4 regions of the Shewanella yunxiaonensis genome follow, and region 4 is predicted to be linked to each of the others. Evidence: predicted binding sites of a transcription regulator. Region 4 holds the regulator's gene; each other region holds the start of a gene.

Region 1 (2,206 bases), 590 kb from region 4:
ACTGATTGTTGCTGGTTGAACTGGTACTGGAAGTATCAGTTGTTGAAGATGTCACCGAACCGATAGTACTCACGGCCTATCTCCTATCATTTACCTAACTGCAGCGTTTGCTGCAGCATGGACTTGGTAGCATCAGCTACCTGAACATTCATCTGGTAGGAGCGCGATGCAGAGATCATATCTGCCATCTCCTCTACCACGTTGACATTGGGTTTATATATGTAGCCATCGGCATCGGCTAACGGGTGATCAGGCGCATATTCCTTCACCAGCGGCTTATCGCTCTCTACAATCCCCGATACCTTGACCGAATAACCATCTTGTTGCTGCTGCCCATTGGTCGCCTTCGCCAGCTCGGCTTCAAATACTGGGTGCCGGGCTTTATAGGTGGTATCCACACTACTGGACACCGAATCCGCGTTGGCGATGTTGCTGGCAGTGGTATTCAACCGCACAGACTGGGCAGACATGCCAGAACCGGCAATATTAAAAATATTGAATAGCCCCATGATCAGTCTCCTCTTATCGCCTTTTTCATGCCGGAAAACTTACCATCAAGAAACCCGAGAGACATTTGATATTCCAACGCATTTTGCATAAACGCCTGTTGTTCTTCCTGCATGTCTACGGTATTTCCATCACCGGTGTCAGGTTGATCTGGCACGCGGAACCTGACGTTTTCCTGGACCAATGACTTCATATCAAAATGCTTTTCGGAAGTAGCCGCCATTTGCATGCCTTGCCGTTTTCCCATGGCACTCTGCAATGCCGCATTAAAATCCACATCTCTGGCTTTATAGTTGGGAGTATCAGCATTGGCGATATTACTGGATAGCACTTCCGCACGCTGTGCACGGATCCCCAGGGTGTATTGATGAACGCCCAGAGCCTTATCAAAACTGATCGCCATAAAACCGCCTCTCAATGGATAGTTTTTATGTGCAAGCAAACTATGTGCCATATAGCAGGCTATATGTGTCTGATAAACCCCAACGAGTGAAACAGCAGCAATAAAAATGCCAGCTTTTTAGCTGGCATTTTTATATTGTTTAAAATCAATAAATTAATATCAGATTTTACGTTGGTAATAGATCCCTGGATTGCAGCGAATCATATCAAACTCATCAGATAAACCCGCAATAGACTCTGACGCACCCAAAAACAGGATGCCTTTGGGGTTCAGGGCGGCAGCAAATTGCCGCAGGATTTTTGCCTTGGCTTCAGGAGCAAAATAGATCAAAACATTTCGGCAAAAGATAATGTCGAACTTACCGAGCAAGGTATAGCTTTCCAGGAGATTATGCGCTCTGAAGCTGACCAAACGCCTGACATTGTCTTTCACTCGCATATTGCCACTTGGTAAAGCATCAAAAAACTGACGTTTACGCTCGTCAGATAAGCCTCTCCCCAATGCCAGGCTGTCATATTCCGCGTTCTTACAACGCTCCAGCATTGAAGGTGATAAATCCGTTGCCAGGATTGAAGCACTTCCAGGTAATCCACCCGGACGACGTTGCTGATATTCAAGAATGGTCATTGCCAAGGAATAAGGCTCCTGTCCAGAAGAACAGGCCGCCGACCAGATTTTGAGGGGCCTTCCGAGTCTGGCAAACTGCGGCAAGATATTGTTTGGCAACAATTCAAAGGGATAACGGTCACGGAACCAGAGGGTTTCGTTGGTAGTCATGGCATCAATAACTTCAGCCCGTAACTGTCTCTCAGTGGGACGCATGGACTGCTTCACCACTTCTGATAATGACGGCAGCCCATATTTGCCCATCAACGGCGCGAGTCTACTGCGCACCAGATATTGCTTATTTTCACCCAGCACAATACCACTGTGTTGTTCCAAGAACAGCCGGAACTGATTGTACTCGGTTTCTGCAAGAGATTTATCTGGCACCTTGATATCCCATTTTATAAAACTTGTTGGTACTGAGCGACAGCTAATACCGGTAAGACGCCGCGTTATACCGCAGCATCACAGACAACACAAGTCACTATCAACACTCTTTATATCATCGGCACGGTTAGTAAATCATGACAAAGTTAGATGTTTATCAACTGCGGCTGCCAATTCGTCTGGATTGAATTTAGCAATAAAGTCGTTGGCACCCACTTTTTGTACCATTGCGTGATTGAATACGCCACTCAATGATGTATGTAGTACTACCTTGATATTCTTAAGTTTTGGATCATCTCTAAT
Region 2 (2,206 bases), 1.1 Mb from region 4:
AGATCAGATTGAAAATCCCATTTGATTTGCCAGAAACAACCATTTGTGGCGGCGACTGCCGAGGTTGTTCCAAAAAAATGTTGGAATTATTAGATACAGAAGCCAGTTACTGGGAGTCCATGATTGACCAACAAGTTCCAACCTTGGCAGATTTGAAAAATTTGCAGTTATTAGCGCTACGCACTTTTAAAATACTGCATCGTAATCACTTAGTTTAAGTTAACACTCACCATACTTTCTGACATATCGCGGCAACATAGATTCATTTCCTAATAAGCCGCCCTGATGAATATACATAATCGGCCGCTGCGGATGTTGTCGTTTATAATTAAGCAGCATTAACCAGCCCAATGGATCGTATAAAAGCTCAAAGGTTATTCCCGTTTTATTTAATTGTTGCCAAATCTGATAGAACTCTCGATAGAGTTTGCCGAAATGATATTTTTTTGTCGGCGTAATTACGCTGGGATAGCATCTGCGGTCGTCAGATAAACCAGCAAATTGCTGCAATAAATAATGGTCACCGCCAACCACGGCACAGGTCAACACTTCGATATCACTGTTAATTTCATGAAAATACTTGGCTAAATATAATGCCGTTGTACCGGTTCCCGAGGGTAAGAAAACTTTTAAACCTTCAACTTTTTGTTGTTCTGACCATTGTTGAATTTCCTGTGCTAATAGTCTTACGCCATATTCGGCTGCACGGCAGCGGCCGCCCTCCGGCACGAATAAGGTATTGGTGGTGCCAGCTAATACCTGTTGTGCTAAATATTGTTCCATAGACAAGCCAGACAACTGATTGGCAACCGCTAAGATCTCTGCGCCCAACAATCGAGCCGCACGATAATTACCAAGTGGACGTTGTACTAACCACTGCGGCAGATGATCCACATAAAAGTGTAACTGCCAACCTTTGAGTTTTGCTAACGCCGCCATTGAGTATAAAGAATTGGCCTGCGCCGAACCGTACCCAATAAGCAGTTGGATATCAGGGAAATCGTGGTCGAGAAAATAACGAAATTTTCTGGCCTTATTGCCGCTGAATTCAGGGTGCAGCAAGTCATCTCGCTTCACATAGAAATCATAACCATCAAACTCGATATGTTGTACCGGCGTCTGAGCCAGCAAAGATGGGGTTATTAGCATAAATAACAAACAGATTTTTCTTGCCATCATTGTAAGATGATGCCGCGATCAACACCATAGTAACCAAAAGCCTAATTATTGGTGAATTTCGCCAATCGAACAAAATGCGAGTATAGAATATTATTAAATTCAATATCTTAAATTTTGGCATATTTATCGCTAAGCCTACCATCAGATATTTTAAATAATAATGAGGCGAGTAAAAATGGCCGTTTTGCGATTTATCTTTAATGTAGCCTGGTTCGTATTAGGTGGCTTTGTGATGGGGCTAGCCTGGTGGTTTGCGGGACTGATTTGTTTTATCAGCATTATTGGTATTCCCTTCGGCAGAGCCTGTTTTGTCATTGGTGAAATGACCTTTTGGCCTTTTGGTCAGGAGCAAGTTAGCCGTGACGAGCTATACGGACGAGAAGATATTGGTACCGGGCCACTTGGGCTGATTGGCAACATTGTGTGGTTTATTCTGTTCGGCATCTGGTTAGCTATTGGTCATATTGCACATGCATTAGGGTGCTTTATCACCATCATCGGCATCCCCTTTGGCATTCAGCACCTGAAACTGGCGCTATTAAGCCTTACCCCTATCGGCAAAACAGTCGTTGCCGCACGTTAATGCTTTGATGGCCCACCACAGACTTGGGGGCCATATTCGTCGGCAGGCGTAGCAACCTTAAAATTATATTAATTTACTGATAATAAAGGTAATTATTTTGTTCCATAAGGTCTTTTTCACTTCCTTCACCAATCGTCACGATTTATGATCCTGACATGTCCTTACATTTCATAAGGCAGTTTAAAGGGAGTTGAAAATGAAATACCAAGCATTGATGTTGGCGTTATCAGCCATCATCGGCAACCAGGTAGCCAATGCGGCTGAACCCATTGAGATCATTCAGCCGGTGAAAATTACCGACCCAGATAAAGTAGAACTGGGCAAAATGTTGTACTTTGAACCCCGACTATCAAAATCAGGATTTATTTCTTGTAACTCCTGCCACAATCTTTCCACAGGTGGTGTGGATGCATTATCCACTTCCATTGGTGATCGCTGGCAGCA
Region 3 (2,206 bases), 590 kb from region 4:
ATCCGGCAGCGTTTGATCCAACGGATTCATCCACATTTAATAACTCAACCGCGGTAACTATCTATGACTCGTTGGGTGAGTCACACACATTGACCTCCTACTTCGTTAAACCTCAGGATGGTGCTTACACCGGTGAAAGTAACTGGGTGGTCTATTATGCCGTGGATGGCCAGCAGGTTAATCTGGACAGCGCTGCGGGTACTTATCAAATGGATACTACGGGTGATGGCAGTCCAGACAGCACAGGCACAGCTCAAACCACGGGTGGCTGGACTGGCGCCGTCCTGACTTTTGACGCCACCGGTGCTTATAAAGGTTCTAGCCCCGCCACGATCACGACTCAACAGCTAGGCATCTCTGGTGCTAATGTACTCAGTGCGGCGGCTGAAGGTTCGCAGCAGATTTCCATCGGGTTCAATCAACCGACACAATACGCTGAGAGCTTTAGTACGACGGAGTTAACTCAAGACGGTATTACTGTGGGGCGCTTAACTAACGTCGAAGTGGGCAGTGATGGTCTGATCTCGGCGAAATACAGTAATGGTTCCACCGTCCCGTTAGCAAGAGTTGCATTGGCGCGTTTTTCCAATGAGCAGGGGCTGACTCAAGTCGGGAATACGTCTTGGAAAGCCAGTCTGGAGTCTGGTGAAGCGCTGGCGGGTGAAGCCAATAGCGGTGTGTTTGGTGCGATTAAATCTTCTTATCTGGAAAGCTCAAACGTCGACCTGACAACTGAGCTGGTAGACTTGATTTCTGCACAGCGTAATTTCCAGGCAAACTCTCGAACACTGGAAGTGAATAATACGCTGCAACAGACCGTATTACAGATCCGTTAAGTTCTCTCTCCGAGCGGTAACTGTATTGTCGTGAGCGGCAATACTTTGCCGCTCACCTTTTTGCGCTGCGCCAATAAACTGTTTTTCTTCTTTTTTACCTCGCAAAATCCCAATCTTTTAGTGGCATGAAGTTTGCTTTGTTCAGCATAAGCTCAATTTTTGACGGAGCAATGGGTGGACAAATTTCTCTACATCGCGATGACGGGTGCCAAGCAAAATATGGATGCTTTGGCGGTCAGGGCAAACAATTTAGCTAACGCAAATACTGATGGCTTCAAAGCCGATATGGAGCAAGCGCGGGCGATGCAAGCGTTTGGAGAGGGATTGCCAACCAGAGTATTCGCGATGACGGAATTGCCGTCTTCCGATTTTAAGTCTGGCCCTATTCAGACCACCGGTCGCAATCTTGATATCGCGGTGAAGGATCAAGGTTGGATAGCGGTACAGGCTGATGATGGTAGCGAAGCGTATACCCGGGCGGGCAGCCTGAATATTGACGTTAATGGCATGCTGCGCAATAGCAGCGGTCATTTGGTGATGGGGCAGAATGGTCCAATCAACATTCCTTTGCCGGTTCAAAAACTTGATATTGCAACTGATGGAACGATCTCGGTCACCCCACAGGGGGCGACGCCGGAAGTCAAAGAGAATGTTGGTCAAATCAAGCTGACGAATCCCGGAAATCAAAATTTGATGCGTGGCGAAGATGGTCTGTTCCGTACCTTAAGTGGTCAGCCTGCCGCCGCAGATCCGGCTGTGAGCGTGGTGAGTGGCGCGGTTGAAGGCAGTAACGTCAACCCGATAGAAGAGATGGTTAGTATGATCAGTTTGCAGCGCCAATTTGAACTGCAAGTAAAAATGATGAAAACGGCAGAGGAAAACGACAAGTCATCTGCCGCTTTGGTTCGCATTAGCTAGGAGTAACGATTATGCATCCCGCTTTATGGATCAGTAAGACTGGCCTTGATGCCCAGCAGACCGATATATCGGTGATTTCTAACAACATCGCTAATGCGAGCACCGTCGGCTACAAGAAAGGGCGGGCAGTGTTTGAAGATCTGTTGTACCAAACCGTGAATCAGGCAGGGGGCATCAGTGCCGCCAACACTAAGTTGCCTAACGGGCTGAATCTGGGCGCGGGTACCAAAGTGGTAGCCACCCAGAAGATCTTCTCCCAAGGCAATATGGAAACTACGGATAACTCGATGGATTTGATGATCCAGGGGCCGGGGTTCTTCGAAATCCAGATGCCTGATGGTACCACCGCATATACCCGTAACGGTCAGTTTTCTCTGGACGATACCGGACAGATGGTTACCTCCGGTGAAGGTTATGTATTGCAACCCGGCATTACCATCCCGGATAACGCC
Region 4 (2,206 bases):
TTCGGGAGGTGAGCGCCGGCGTGTAGAGATTGCCAGAGCCTTGGCCGCAGACCCGAAATTCATTCTGTTGGATGAACCCTTTGCTGGCGTAGACCCCATCTCCGTTATTGATATTAAAAAAATTATTGAACAATTGCGGTCACGTGGACTGGGTGTGCTGATTACGGATCATAACGTGCGTGAAACACTTGATGTTTGTGAACATGCATACATTGTCAGCCACGGACAACTGATCGCCGAAGGCACCCCTGCCGAGATCCTCGACAACCAACAAGTCCGTGCTGTGTACTTGGGTGAACAATTCAAGCTATAGTAAACACCGGGAGCGCTTACAGCTTTAAAACGTTAAAGTCTGTAATTACTAGAATTTTTATAAAGTTATAAGATGTAGGGGTAAGCGGTAACATGAAAACGTCACTCCAGCTCAAACTGGGTCAACAGCTGACCATGACACCTCAACTGCAGCAGGCAATACGTTTGCTGCAGCTGTCGTCGCTGGAGTTACAACAGGAAATTCAAGAAGCCTTAGAAGCAAACCCGCTGCTGGAAGTGAATGAAGACAACCAAAGCACCGACAGCAATCATGATATCGATAACAATTTAGAGGCACCGGAGCCGAGCGAACATATCGAAGATAGTTCGACGGTAGAAACCTCGGATGCACTCACTAGCCAGGCACTCCCTGAAGAGCTGCCAATGGATACTACCTGGGATGAGGTTTTTACTGCCGCTCCGGCTATGTCCAGTGGTCCTATCCGTGATGACGATACCCCATTTCAGGGAGAAACTTCTGAAGGTTTGCATGAACACCTGGAATGGCAGAAGAACCTGACACCGTTCTCAGAAACTGATGCAGCAATCGCCACTGCAATTATCGAAGCGATTGATGATCAAGGATATCTGACGCAAACCACGGAGGATATTCTGGATGCTATGGGCAATCCGGAAATCGAGCTAGAAGAAGTAGAAGCGGTATTGAAACGCATCCAACACTTCGATCCTGTCGGTGTCGCTGCACGGGATCTGCGTGAATGTTTGCTGATCCAGCTGTCGCAATATAGTGATGACACCCCGCATCTCGAAAACGCCATTATGCTGCTGGAACAGCATCTTGACCTGATCGCTGCCAAAGATTATCGCACACTGATGCGCAAGACCCGTTTGAGAGAAGAAGATCTGCGTGACGCGATTAGTTTGATCCAATCGCTTAATCCACGTCCCGGACTATTAGTGCAGCCTCAGGATGACGAGTACGTGATCCCAGATGTCAGCGTGTGGAAGAAAAATGGTCGCTGGGTGGTAGAACTCAACCCAGACTGCATGCCCAAACTCAGTATTAATCAGCAATATGCCGCTATGGCCCGCAGTGCGCGGAGCCAATCCGACAGCCAGTTTATCCGCGGACACCTGCAAGAAGCCAAATGGTTTATCAAGAGTCTGGAAAGCCGCAATGAAACACTACTAAAGGTGGCTAACTGCATTGTACAGTTTCAGCAGGGATTCTTTGAATATGGCGAAGAAGCCATGAAACCGATGGTGCTCAATGATATTGCCGAAGCCGTTGATATGCACGAATCGACAATTTCCCGAGTGACAACGCAGAAATACATGCATACGCCACGCGGTATATTTGAGCTAAAATATTTCTTTTCCAGCCACGTCGGTACTGAAGACGGTGGCGAATGTTCATCGACGGCAATCCGCGCCTTTATCAAAAAACTGGTGGCCGCGGAGAACCAGAAAAAGCCGCTCAGCGACAGCAAAATGGCACAGTTGCTGGCTGAGCAGGGAATTAACGTGGCACGCCGAACCATCGCCAAATACCGCGAAGCCATGATGATCCCACCATCGAATCAGCGTAAGAGTTTGTAATTCCACAGTACCCCTATGGAGGACACCCTATGCAAATCAACCTGGCAGGCCATCATATTGAGATCACCGACTCGTTGCGCAGCTATGTGGAGAGTAAATTTGCAAAACTTGAACGCCATTTCGAACAGATCAATAATGTGCACGTCGTACTCAATGTTGAGAAAGCAATACAACGAGTCGAAGCCAAGCTACATCTGAATGGTGGAGAGGTGCACGGCACCGCAGAACACACCGATATGTACGCTGCCATCGACGCTCTAATTGATAAATTGGATCGTCAGGTCATTAAATACAAAGAAAAGCTGACAAAATACTCATGATGGAACTTAGTACC

The links. Region 4 encodes sigma-54, which starts transcription at its own class of promoters, with help from an activator protein. Its sites were predicted from a motif close to GTTGGCACGNNNNTNGNNT; they were not measured.
Region 1: a site for sigma-54 is predicted at 944-962, ahead of flgB (flagellar basal body rod protein FlgB). Genes of this name have one in related genera too.
Region 2: a site for sigma-54 is predicted at 1,293-1,311, ahead of KDN34_RS07600 (YccF domain-containing protein). Genes of this name have one in related genera too.
Region 3: a site for sigma-54 is predicted at 956-974, ahead of flgF (flagellar basal-body rod protein FlgF). Genes of this name have one in related genera too.

The regions. Positions count from the first base shown of each region.
Region 1 is NZ_CP073587.1:1,096,623-1,098,828, reverse strand. It holds gene KDN34_RS05145 (flagellar hook assembly protein FlgD) at 1-64, opposite strand, end outside; gene flgC (flagellar basal body rod protein FlgC) at 87-509, opposite strand; gene flgB (flagellar basal body rod protein FlgB) at 512-910, opposite strand; gene KDN34_RS05130 (CheR family methyltransferase) at 1,070-1,909, opposite strand; gene KDN34_RS05125 (chemotaxis protein CheV) at 2,039-2,206, opposite strand, start outside.
Region 2 is NZ_CP073587.1:1,656,377-1,658,582, reverse strand. It holds gene KDN34_RS07610 (hypothetical protein) at 9-218, shown strand; gene KDN34_RS07605 (pyridoxal-phosphate dependent enzyme) at 220-1,179, opposite strand; gene KDN34_RS07600 (YccF domain-containing protein) at 1,355-1,762, shown strand; gene KDN34_RS07595 (cytochrome-c peroxidase) at 1,959-2,206, shown strand, end outside.
Region 3 is NZ_CP073587.1:1,100,008-1,102,213, forward strand. It holds gene flgE (flagellar hook protein FlgE) at 1-836, shown strand, start outside; gene flgF (flagellar basal-body rod protein FlgF) at 1,011-1,754, shown strand; gene flgG (flagellar basal-body rod protein FlgG) at 1,766-2,206, shown strand, end outside.
Region 4 is NZ_CP073587.1:506,390-508,595, reverse strand. It holds gene lptB (LPS export ABC transporter ATP-binding protein) at 1-313, shown strand, start outside; gene KDN34_RS02345 (RNA polymerase factor sigma-54) at 406-1,872, shown strand; gene hpf (ribosome hibernation promoting factor) at 1,902-2,192, shown strand; gene ptsN (PTS IIA-like nitrogen regulatory protein PtsN) at 2,192-2,206, shown strand, end outside.